DNA from 3 places in the Fictibacillus sp. 7GRE50 genome. Region 1 is predicted to be linked to each of the others. Evidence: riboswitches for the same ligand, from Rfam matches in the RefSeq annotation. Region 1 holds a riboswitch; each other region holds the start of a gene.
What was found. Region 1 has a riboswitch for cyclic di-GMP ahead of IHV12_RS14825 (GGDEF domain-containing protein). Riboswitches for the same ligand answer to the same signal wherever they lie in the genome.

Region 1 (4,061 bases):
GTCATACAATAAAGGGATACTGCTCGGCAAAAAAGCAGATTCGAAGTTTTCACATAAGAAACATATTATCCGTACATTCACGTTTTTTGTCTTCTTGAGATTGGGGGGATTGTCGTGCAATATGGAAGCGAAGAAGAGCGTTCGCTTATTGAAAAATTTGTGATGTATCCGATTTTACTTACAGTGTTTAATCGCGATCTGCAGATTATTTGCGGCTCTCCATTTAAATTGAGACAGCCATACGTTGCATTAGTAGAACAAATTATGAATCAAATCAGCAAAGATCTATTTGATGTACGAATTGAATTGAGAAAAAGAAGAATTAAAGTTATGGATGCACGCCGTGAGGAAGATATTACAGAATATGAAATCTTTATTAGGGGTTATCGTGAAATTATGAGGTTTCCAAACATTCATCTAAAAAACAAAGCAGAAACACTTATGCTTTCTTATCTACAAGTGACCGTAGAATAATGGATAAAGCATGCCAGTTTCATTTTCGATAACATCTGTATACAATGAACGTATTGCAGAAACATAAGATGATGATAATAGGATTAGAATTTGAATTGAGGAACCTTATGGAACACTTTATCCAGCTAGCTAGACAATTGAACAGAGAAATAATGATTGAAAGCCGCAGCCCATTTGATCCGGTATGTCCGGTGAATACACCACACCCTTGGCAGATGCTGGGCTGTGGGAACTATGCAGCTGTGTTTTCACATCCTGATCATCCAGCATATGTAGTTAAGATTTACGGCAGGGATGAGCATGGATTATTAGAGGAAAAAAAGGTTTATGATCGACTAGGAACACACCCTGGATTTTCTGTTTGTTATTATTCCGAACAACGTTTTTTAATCTTAAAACGTATTGAAGGAATGACTCTGTACGACTGTGTGCATAAAGGTGTAAAAATTCCTGAAAATGTGATTTATGACATCGATGAAGCAGTGAGGCATGCAAAAGACAAAGGATTGTTTCCTAACGATGTACATGGAAAAAATGTCATGATATCCAATAATAGAGGAATTATTGTAGACGTATCTGATTTTAGCCGATACGAAACTTGCAGGAAATGGAAAGATTTAAGGAAAGCTTATTTTACATTTTACAAGAAAACGCTGTATTACTTTCCAATAAAGATTCCTTATATTGTTTTGAATGGAGTAAGGATTGGGTATAGGTACTATAGAAAGTTAAAAATATCCAAAAAACAAAGCCTAAAATAATAGGATTAAAGAACTATTAAAATCATTGGCACAAATTACCTTAGTAGGATATAATAACTATAAATCAATAAAAACCTTTGTTATTAAGGGCAAACCAGTTGAAAAGCTGGGACGCAAAGCTATGGGCCTAAAGTATGGTGAACATGCAATGGCAGCCGGTTGCCAAAGGGAAACGGACTCGTGTTTAGACACAAGCGTTTCTATGAAGCTTTATTCTCATATTTTGTAGTTTCTCTGCAGGAATAATGTGTTCATAGAGGTTAAAAGTATCTAAAACATAAATTGAAGCCATTCCCTTTATTAGGTGATGGCTTTTTGTATGTAATTTTTGAGGGATTTGAGGGGTTGTAGAATGGAAAACTTCCAACTAGACTTACGCGCACTCAAAAAAAACTTGTTACCAGAATTTATGAAGTCTATTCCAGCCATGATACATACACACAAAGAACATCTAAGAAAAAATGAAGACTTTCATACGTTTCTAAACGGTTTTGTTGAGCAATACGAGAAGATACTAGAGAAATTTTTACGCGGGATTGTGCATGCAGTGTTTTTAGAAGAAGAACGATTCAAATCCTTTTTAAAACAAGGAGAGCAGAAAGCGTTTCGATCAGGTATTCATTTTTTAAGGCATCAACGAATTCCTCATCAAGCACTTGCGTGTTTTACAACGAGTATTAGTGAATCCGTTTTATTTGAAGTGAAAAAAGCAACGTCCAACGAGCCGTTAGTTATACAACTATTTATGTTAGATCGCTGGAACCGGATTTCTCACCATGCTGTTACAGGGTTTCTAAGCGGTTTCTCTTCTCAACAGTTTAAAGATCTTAAGGAGATTAGCATTCGTGATCCATTAACAAATCTGTATAATCGTCGCTACTTTTATGATTGTTTAGAAAAGGAGCTAGAAAAGGCAAATAGACTTAAGCTTCCTCTTACACTTGTCATGTTTGATATCAATAACTTTAAATTAATCAATGACGAGCTAGGGCATCACGCGGGTGACGAGATACTTCAGCAGATCGCAGAACTTTCAAAGCGACTAAAATTGTTCTCTGGATTTAGATTCGGTGGAGATGAATTTGTTTTTCTCTTACCAGGAATTACTGAAGATGAAGCATACATCTTAACTGAAAAACTAGAAAGTCAGCTTATCGTTTGGAATGAATCCATCTCATTGGCATATGGTGCAATAGAATTACTTGCAGATGCATGTGAAAACATAGACTATTACCTGCAGCTTGCTGATGAGCGTATGTACACGAACAAAAGAGCTAGAAGTGAGAATAAATCACTGATTTGATCATGTAAAATAATGGGCCTTTCTGCTATGTTTTTCGCAGATCGTATAACGTAAAGGAAGTTGAATGCATGAAAGATTCATTTACGATTACGGAACACCGTTCTGAAACCATATCATCTTTGTTACGGTGGTTCTTTTTAATTCTTTGCATACCTGTTTTTTATTATCAACCTATATCAAGCGTTTTGAATTATGAAACGGAAACTTTTCCGATCCTTTTTATAATCGGCATTATATATATGACATCCACACAAATTGTATTACACCGATTGCCAGAGACGTCACTGTACTACCGTGTTTTTACAAGAGGTGGAATTGTTTTTGATTGTCTTGCTTATGCATGGTTGATGCAGCTTACTGGTGGAGCTGATAGTGCGTTTGTTGCTGTTGGTTACCTAATCGTTATCCATGCTGCTCTGTATTGGAGGTTAAAGGGCGCTTTTATAGTAGGAACAGTGAGTTTTACCATTCTCTGTTACTTTTTTATAAGAGATAGTGGGTATATGAACACGCTCTCTTCCTTTGAATTTTTAATGAAGAGCATCTTCTTATGGTTGATCGCTTTTTACGGCGGTGTGATTGCCTCAAAAGAAAGACAATATTATTTCGAGAAGAATATGTATCAGCTTCAATCTGAACAAGACTATTTAACAGGTTTGCTGAATCATCGGAAATTTCAAGAGGACGTATTGGAAAAAACAAAACAGAATAAACCTTTTACACTTGTATTATGTGATATTGATCGGTTTAAAATGTTTAACGATCAGCACGGCCATTTAATTGGTGATGAGGTGCTCAAGCTTGTAGGTGCAACGTTTAAACGTTTCATTTCTTTAAAAGAAGGAGAAGCTTATCGTTACGGTGGAGAAGAGTTCGCCTGGATTCTCCATACTACATGCAGAACAGAAGTGAAAAATACGATTGAAACGATCAATAAGCATTTAGAAACCTTTCCATATATATCAGGTGATAATGAGTTACCTGTTACACTTAGTTATGGCATTGCGAGTTATGTAGAAGGTGAGAAGCCTTCGCAAATGATTCATAGAGCTGATGTGCTGCTATACGAGGCAAAGGCGGCAGGAAGAAATACGTTAAAATTGGATACGGTCACAATGGAGGAAAATCAGCTATCAATATAGCGGTTTTCCTTTTTTATGTTTTTCGTTCCTTGGTGCACTCTCGTCTACCCGAAATGATGGTATCTGCCTTTTACAAATATTATTCGTTTACGTAACTATCCTATAACTACCAGGAGGATGTGCTTCTTTTTAAAGGTCGTAGCCTTTGATGTCATAGTAGATTATGAGATAATGAAGTTAGAATTCAAGTGCGGAACAGGGGATGAACATAATGAGTTTGCAATTTATTTTGGGACGATCCGGCAGCGGAAAGTCCCACTCTGTATTTAAGGAGATCCAAAGAGAACTTACAGAACGTCCTTCAGGAAATCCGATCATCTATCTTGTACCAGATCAGATGACCTTTCAATCGGAGTATAAGCTTGCATCAACGCCAGAATT
Region 2 (4,061 bases), on a different contig from region 1:
AGAAAGAAAATAAGAAACCTAAAGTCCATTACGCTCAGGAGTTAACCCAGGCTTCCAGTACGCTGTCTTTTGAGGTTAGTAAAAGAGAACTTACCATCTCAGGAACGGTTGTAAATACGACAAACTATAATAGTGAACCGGTTCAGGCAAAAGTAAATATCTTAGATGAAGATGTAGCAAAAGCTTTAGGAGCAGAAAGCTTAATTATAGAAACACCTACTAATCAAATAATAAAACCCAATGAAAGTTACTCTTTTAAGAAGGTAGTCACTGTTGACCTTAGTATTATTGATGAAAACACATTTAAGGATGCCGTAGAAGTAGAAATATACAGCAAGGAAAATATACTAACCTCGTTCGTTATAAATGATATAACTTATCTACCAAATGAAGAAAAAGAGGTAAAACCACCAGAAGAGAAACCTATAGCAGAAGAAAAAAATGATGAGTCTACTGACACACCTGACAATACAACGATTAACGAAGAAATACTCAAAGAACCAATCGAAGAGTTAGACGAAGAGTCCGCTATAGTAGAAAAACCTGAAGAAATAAAAGAACAAAAGAAAACTCCTTTTGATAAAGTAAATGTTTCTTATCAAGGAGGTAAGTACTATTTAAATGGTGTAACTACCGAAATGACTTTAGAAGAAACCGTAAAAGTCCTCGGGCTTTATGATCAAAAGTATATTTCAGATGTAGAATATGATGCCCAAAACACATATAGTTGGAAAACCAAAATTAACAATAATCCTCCGTATGACTTTCTAAGTATCAACTATTTGGATGAAAATAAATCTTTTTATCTAAGCATTTATCTTCAAAAGCGAGAAAGAGATGAGTTAGTAAACCAGCTAGGAAAGCCATACCATATCCTAACTTCAAGTGGAAGTGTATTCTATTATTCAGAGAGTTCGAAGCAATTACTTGATATTTCTAGAGGAGTTGCAGAAACCAAAGATCTCTATAGAGTAGATCTTCGAATAAAAGATGATCCAAGCTATTTAAAAGATTTTAAATAAACTTCCCCCAAAATCACGTTTATACAGTGTGGTTTTGGGGGATTTAGTTCTAAAAGACTAATACAATTTATGGAATAATGCTCATAGCTTCCTTTGTATTCAATGCTTTTTTATACTCAGCTTTTAGGTCATCTACTACTTCCTGAATCGTAGCAATTTTCTTCACACTACCGACACCTTGCCCTGCTGACCAGATATCTTTCCATGCTTTTGCTTTGGATTCAGAGAAAGAGAGATCAATAGAATCTTTTTTCATCAAGTTTTCTACATCAAATCCCGCTTTATGTAGGGATGGTAGCAGGTAGTTTCCTTTTATTCCACTAATTGCGTCTGTATAAACAAGATCCTCTAAAGTAGATTCAATCAACATCTGCCTGTAGTCTTCACTAGCTGAAGATTCTTGAGTAGCTATAAAGCGCGTTCCCATGTATACGAGATCTGCCCCAAGAATCTTGGCAGCCAGCATTTCTTCACCTGTAGAAATCGCCCCAGCTAGAATCGTCATCCCATCCCAGAATTCTTTTACTGCTTTTAAGAAAGCGAATGGATTTAACGTCCCACCATGGCCACCTGCTCCACTGCACACGAGTATTAATCCATCGATACCTGTTTTAGCAGCCTTACGCGCGTGATCAAGCGAGATAACGTCAGAGAATACGAGACCACCGTATCCGTGAACGATTTTTGTCACATCACTTGGATTACCTAGAGATGTAATTACTACTGGCGGCTTATATTTCTTTATTAGCTCTAAATCTTCCTCAAAACGTTTATTCGTACGGTGAACAATTAAATTAACACCCCATGGAGCTATCTTTGCCGAAGGATCTTCTTCCCTTGCTTTACTTAGCTCTTCTGAAATATGTTTCATCCAATTTTCTAATAGATCGGAGGTGCGTGCATTTAATAAAGGAAACGTCCCTATTATTCCGTTCTTGCAGCTTTCCAAGACCATATCGGGACTTGATACTAGAAACATTGGAGCATTTATGACGGGTAGACTGAGTTGATTCGACAAACTTAATGGCATTTTGTTAAACAAATTATTCATCCTTTCATTACTTAAATTATATTCTCAATTCTTAATGACATATCTTTCTACTACTTCAACAAAGTCTTAATCCAATCCTTTAAAGTGTTTGGTACTATTGTAATATTACATTTTTGTTACAGTCATTTTCTGACAACATTTTCTATTTAGCTTGTTTATAATCAATTTTAGTTAGGGAATTTTACCTAAAAATCCTTCAGACAAGGGCAAACATTTTCGAAAGAAATGGGCGCAAAGCCACGGGTCTAAGGCTTTTAAAGCTAAGATCGCCGGGTTACCTGGATTCCATTTACTTTACTTTCTGGAGGGGTTCTTGTGGAGAATATGTACTTAGATCAAGAATGGATAAAATTGATTAAAGAAGCGCGAGATCTCGGCTTTACAAAAGAGGAAATTATTCGTTTTTTGCAGAATCCCCATTTAGCATTAGAACACTGTCAATTACAAGGTAATTAATTTCCGTTTATAGTAAGCAAGTCGCAGTATTTATTTACTTCCCTTATGCTGAAAGATATAATAAAGGCAAATTATTTCTAAATGGGGATTGCAAATGATAATTGGTGAACGAGTAAAAAAATACCGTACTGAAAAAGGCCTCTCCATTACAGCATTGGCTGAAAAAGCAGGGGTAGCAAAATCTTATATAAGTGCACTAGAGCGAAATATTCAGCAAAATCCTTCCATCCAACTTCTCGAAAAGATCGCAGAGGTCCTTGATATTTCTGTTGATCACCTGATCAAAGAGGAAGTAAATAACGAAGAACTTGACCAAGAATGGGCCAATCTTGTAAAAGAAGCCATGGGTTCTGGTGTAAGCAAAGAGCAATTTAAAGAGTTTCTCGAATTTAACAAATGGAAGAACAAACAAAACTAACCACCTGATTTCATCAGGTGGTTTTTACGTGGTTTTCCCTTTACTGGTGTCTTCGTGGAATATACATAAGGAAGGTTTTGTATTTGTGTGGGGTCAGACCCCACACAAATGTTTAATGTTTATAGAATTAGGGTACGGGAAAAGGGTGCCTACTATTTTTGTCTATGGAGGATTATAAATGAAGCAGTCGCCAAATGAACTAATGGATTCTCAAAAAAGTGTAGATGTTAATGGTTCTTCTTTTCATTGGGACACAGCAAAAGGTATTTTTCAATTTGAAGGCCAAGATGTAATGCTGTTTTGGATTGATTCAGCATTCAAGGTGTTCCTAGATTCCATCGAAGAGATTACAGGAGAAGGAACTGCGGACCTTGTTTTTGAAACAGCTGGATATCGGACAGGGTTAATCGTTAGTGATTTTTACATAAGAACGATCGGAAATATTGAGATTTCCGCTGAATCATTACCTACCATTTATGCATCAGCGGGTTGGGGTAAAACATACATAGAGCTTGATGTTAAAAAGAAAGAAGCGATCATTACGATTACGAACAGCTGGGAAACGAAAGTTAAAAAAGCGCAGAACAGCAAACGCATGGGGCGATTCTTACCTGGCCATTGGGCTGGCGTTTTCACAGGACTCTTTCAAACCAACATGTGGTATGAGGTCCTAGAAAACGAAGCCGACCCTAACACGCTAAAATTAGCAATCTCAGAATCACATATAACACCAAATGATAACATCCGCGATCTCGTTCAACGGGATGAACAGCATGAAATTATGAAGCTAGAAGCTATGGTTGAAGACCGCACAAGAGAATTAACCGATTTGATTAGGGAGATTTCCTCTCCTATTATTCCGGTAACCGATCATATTGTGGTTATTCCCTTAATCGGTAAATACAATGAGCTCCGTTCTAAAGATATGTTAGAGCATACTCTGACTTCACTGCCTCAACACAAAGCAAAATTTGTTATCTTAGACCTAACCGGTATTAAGTCTATTGATTCTGAAATGGTGGATATGTTGAACAAGCTTGTTTCTTCTGCTCGATTGTTTGGAATGGAAACGTTATTGGTCGGGATCTCACCTGAATTAAGTATAGAAATAACG
Region 3 (4,061 bases), on a different contig from region 1:
CCGTGTACGAGGAGGTACCAACGTTCACCGTTATAGATTTGCTGTTGTTTAACAACAAACGTCCAGCCTACATATGGTGTTGAAGACTCTTTATACGAACCCATCTTAGAATATAGACCAAACTCATCACTATCTAGTTTGATTACTTTAAACGTATCTGATGGTGGTGTATCTTTAAACTCTCCATTCAATTCTACTAATGGATTGATTGCATTAGATTTTTTGTCGTTCCAAGTACCTTTATGCAATTCAAAGTGTAAATGCTGACCAAAAGAATGCCCTGTATTACCCATGTATCCAAGTAATTGTCCCTGAGTAACACTTTGTCCTGCATCAACAGATCTAGAACGTAAGTGAGCATAGACAGTTTCATAGGTTTGTCCACCTATATTATGAAGCACAAAGACTACATTTCCATATGTCGTAGAATAATACGATTTAGAAACTTTACCTCCCGCAGAAGCTTTGATTGGAACTGTTCCAGGAATAGCAATATCAATTCCATAGTGCATTCCCGAGGATCTCTCTCCAAATCCTGAAGTTACATTATCTTCATTACCAGCTGGCCAGATAAAACTAGCAGCACTAACTTTTGAAGATGAAAAACCACCCGCAATTGAAAGTGTTAAAACAAATACCAGAAATAGTTGCATGAATCTTTTCAAAATATAAACCCCTCTCTAAACTCCATACCATTTATTAATATTATTCCTCTCTGAATCAAAAGGATTGATTTCCTTCATCACCAATATTGGAACAAAAAGAATACTAACATATTTTTCTAGAAAAATACTATTTATTACAAAATAAGGTATAATACTACTGTTTTTTACATAAAAGGAAAAATAAACTTTAGTAAAAAGGCTCTAAATTATTATAAAATTTTGAATTAAGAGTGTTTTGATAGAGATTTGAATAATAGGTTTAAGATGAGATGAGTTGATATGGAATAATGACTTATAAAAGCAGTAATAAGACCTCATAGGATAGCAAAATGCGAGCTTTTACACTCCATTCACAAGTGCAGCCTGATAATTGGGAAGCGTAGTTGTGGTTTTATTAGTCGATAGTTGGTGTAAGGTTAGTCGCAAAAGGCACATAAAAAAGCCCCTGATCGAAATCCAGGGACTTTTTCTATGCAATGTGTTCAGTTAAAAACGTAGCTCTCTCTGTGCTTGAAGGTTGCGCCAAACCCGTTCCCGCACACCTTAGAAAACATCATAAGACTTCTTATCATGATAATGCAAAAAGTTAAATTTCTTTGCGTAATTTTTACTTTTTTGCTCTGATTGCGTTGAAACCGTCAAAACTTGAGTTTTACCCATTTGTTGAATCTTTTTTAGCTTGTTTATTTGAACCTGAGCCCACTCATCTGTTGAAACTTCATTATAATCAAAGCCTTCCCACATAAAGCCATCCATGTAAGGATGAGTGTGCTGTATGGTTTCCATACCCCAATTTTGTACCATCAGGAGATCCGGGAATTTTTGATTGCTCTTTTTCAAGAAAGATAGAAGCCCATCTAACTGTTTTTTATAAATCGAAGCATGGTGCTCTAAATGTTCATTATCGATGTTCCCGACTGTATCAAAAAAGACGCCGTCCATGCCTTTTGAAGAAACCTGTCTTTTCATTTCATCCATGAGAACTTGGTGATAATGCTCGCTTGAGATGTCCATTAGGTAGGAATCCCATTGTTTATAATGCACTTTATTTTCATTTCTTTTGAAATAGTCACTCTCTAACAGAAGCTCCGTTCGCTGTTCATTCCAAGTGGGTGTTTCCATCACACTAATATATCCAAGAACGATTGTTCCAGATTCTTGCAAATATTGAACTTGTTCTTTCGTGTATAACTGTGGTTCGATCACAACCAAATCATATTTTCTTAATTTCTTAAGAATGGATGTAGTTGGTTCTGAGTAATAAATTTTGTAATTCTTTACTTGTTGTAGAGCACTTTGTCCACTTTGAGCAGATCCATGCTTAGGTTGAAAGCTTAAAAACCCTAAAGTGAAAATAGTCATGATTAATAACCACTTCTTCATAAAAAAATTCCCCCGATTCATACGAGGGATGGGTTGGTTTCGCGGACTGGCAATCTTTATTCTAATTAAAAGAATCGAAGACCCATATCTTTGCGTCCTTGGCTTTCACCAAGTTTGCCCATCACCGCAGTATTAAATTAATTATTTCCATTTTATAGGTTTTAAATGCGGAAAACAATAGCTATTCATCTAGTTTTTAGAAAAATGAGAAATAAATTTTTCTAGTGAATTCTGATAATGTTTAGGATCTTTTTTTGTAAAGATATGAAAATCGGCTTTTTGTACATAAGATATCAATCGAAAGCCTCCGTACGTGAAAGAGAGCGTTGCCCCAATAGCGACACCGACTCCATACCAATTAAACCCTAGCGGCAGCAAGAAAAGGGTTACTAAAAATGTCACGGTAAAGAATATGAAGGTCGTTATACATGCACCTAATCGATCATCAAAATATAGATGAAGTAGAGATAGAGTTAAAACAAGGCTGATTGAAAAGACTGCGATTAGTGTCATTGGCATCAATTCAAAAAAAACTGCTTTCCACTCAAACCATGTAACAAATCTAGGCAGCAATAGAAGAAACAGCAAAGTGAACAATCCTTGTGTTCTGATCAGACGGATCACTTCTTCTTTTAGAACACGAATCATCACTTTCTTACTATCTTTAATTTGAGACAAACTGCCCCCTTCATTTACAAAACCGTAGAATGTCCAATATTTCTTATAAAACCTGGTTTCAATAGAGATCACAAACGTCATCATTGTTGGAATGATCGTTAAGAACGACCAAAATAGAGCTGTATCATAATCAGGGTGATAGCGAAAGGATTTCTCAACCAATATGGATCCTTCGCCAAACCAGATGATCCAATTACTTATCCAAAGGCCCAAACTATAAAAAACACCGGTAAGAAGTAGATCAGGATATTTGTAGATATATTTGATAAAACCCCATTGGTTCGTTAAAGGACGGTCTGGAAAGCTGATGAATAGATGATAAAGAAGCCATAAAAGTGTAATGAGCATTCCTAGTGTAAATACCCCGAGCATAACCGCTGCTCCTTTAATGATCGTTAAAGAACGAACAAGGTCTCCGATCGGCAACACCCAAAACGCAAGAACCGTTATGAATCCTCCGACCAAAAAAGCATACACGATATTCATATATTCTTTCGTAGCCGTGCTGTATAAAAACAATACCCAAATCAGGTTCATAGTGATGAAGAGGACGAAGACAATCCAGTCGTACCAAAAGGGCAGGGGTGTGAATAAAGCAAATGGAAGCCACAGCAAGAGCGCGATTCCACAAGTCAACTTTGCCAATCCTACACTCGTTGCTGCCACATCTTCCACCTTTTCTGCATAGAACAAATCTGCCATATACCTTGTTACAACGAGCTGCAGCGAAAAATAAATGACTTGCGAAAAAATAAACGTGTATGAAAGGGAAACAACAAACAATTCTCTCGTACGAGGATCAACTTCATAAAATCTCATACCCCATTGCAGAGAAGTTAGGATCGCGATCGTGATCAGCCAGGGTCCGGAGGTGAGTAGAATTGTAAAAGCATAAGCCTTCGCGCGGCTAGAAAAGTAATCCTCTTGAAACATCTTTTGAAGTTGAAAGCCTATTCCTGCCATTGTTTTACTCTACCTACTTCCTTATAAAGAGAACGATACCTATTAATGACTTCACTTAGCTGATACCTGTGCTTTACCCGATTGAATCCGTTAATGCCATGTAGCATTATTAAAGACGGTTCTTTCACATAGTTTTCTATGCTTTCTGCAACTTTTCTAGGATTTACAGGAGGAACGACAAAACCTGCTGGTCCGAATACATCGATTGCGCCACCTGTTATAAGTTCCTCACAGTCTCCAACATTTGTACTGACAAAAGGCACACCTGCTGCTAAACCTTCTAAGATGGCTAAAGGCTGTCCTTCTGAAATGCTTGTTAAAAGCAAAACATCAATGTCAGCTAACTTTGATTGAACATCGACTTTGCCTGTG

Region 2: another riboswitch for cyclic di-GMP. It lies ahead of IHV12_RS04990 (anti-repressor SinI family protein); the one in region 1 lies ahead of IHV12_RS14825 (GGDEF domain-containing protein).
Region 3: another riboswitch for cyclic di-GMP. It lies ahead of IHV12_RS04865 (putative glycoside hydrolase); the one in region 1 lies ahead of IHV12_RS14825 (GGDEF domain-containing protein).

Annotation. Positions count from the first base shown of each region.
Region 1 covers NZ_JACZDW010000003.1:716,909-720,969, reverse strand. The annotation lists gene IHV12_RS14840 (hypothetical protein) at 1-98, shown strand, start outside; gene IHV12_RS14835 (hypothetical protein) at 115-474, shown strand; gene IHV12_RS14830 (serine/threonine protein kinase) at 582-1,235, shown strand; cyclic di-GMP riboswitch class I at 1,314-1,402, shown strand; gene IHV12_RS14825 (GGDEF domain-containing protein) at 1,588-2,538, shown strand; gene IHV12_RS14820 (GGDEF domain-containing protein) at 2,607-3,680, shown strand; gene addB (helicase-exonuclease AddAB subunit AddB) at 3,892-4,061, shown strand, end outside.
Region 2 covers NZ_JACZDW010000001.1:1,035,566-1,039,626, forward strand. The annotation lists gene IHV12_RS04980 (hypothetical protein) at 1-1,022, shown strand, start outside; gene IHV12_RS04985 (NAD(P)H-dependent flavin oxidoreductase) at 1,090-2,064, opposite strand; cyclic di-GMP riboswitch class I at 2,269-2,355, shown strand; gene IHV12_RS04990 (anti-repressor SinI family protein) at 2,398-2,529, shown strand; gene IHV12_RS04995 (helix-turn-helix domain-containing protein) at 2,627-2,947, shown strand; gene IHV12_RS05000 (STAS domain-containing protein) at 3,126-4,061, shown strand, end outside.
Region 3 covers NZ_JACZDW010000001.1:1,009,547-1,013,607, reverse strand. The annotation lists partial or broken gene IHV12_RS22585 (M23 family metallopeptidase) at 195-575, opposite strand; gene IHV12_RS04865 (putative glycoside hydrolase) at 1,209-2,048, opposite strand; cyclic di-GMP riboswitch class I at 2,086-2,177, opposite strand; gene pelG (exopolysaccharide Pel transporter PelG) at 2,238-3,689, opposite strand; gene pelF (GT4 family glycosyltransferase PelF) at 3,677-4,061, opposite strand, start outside.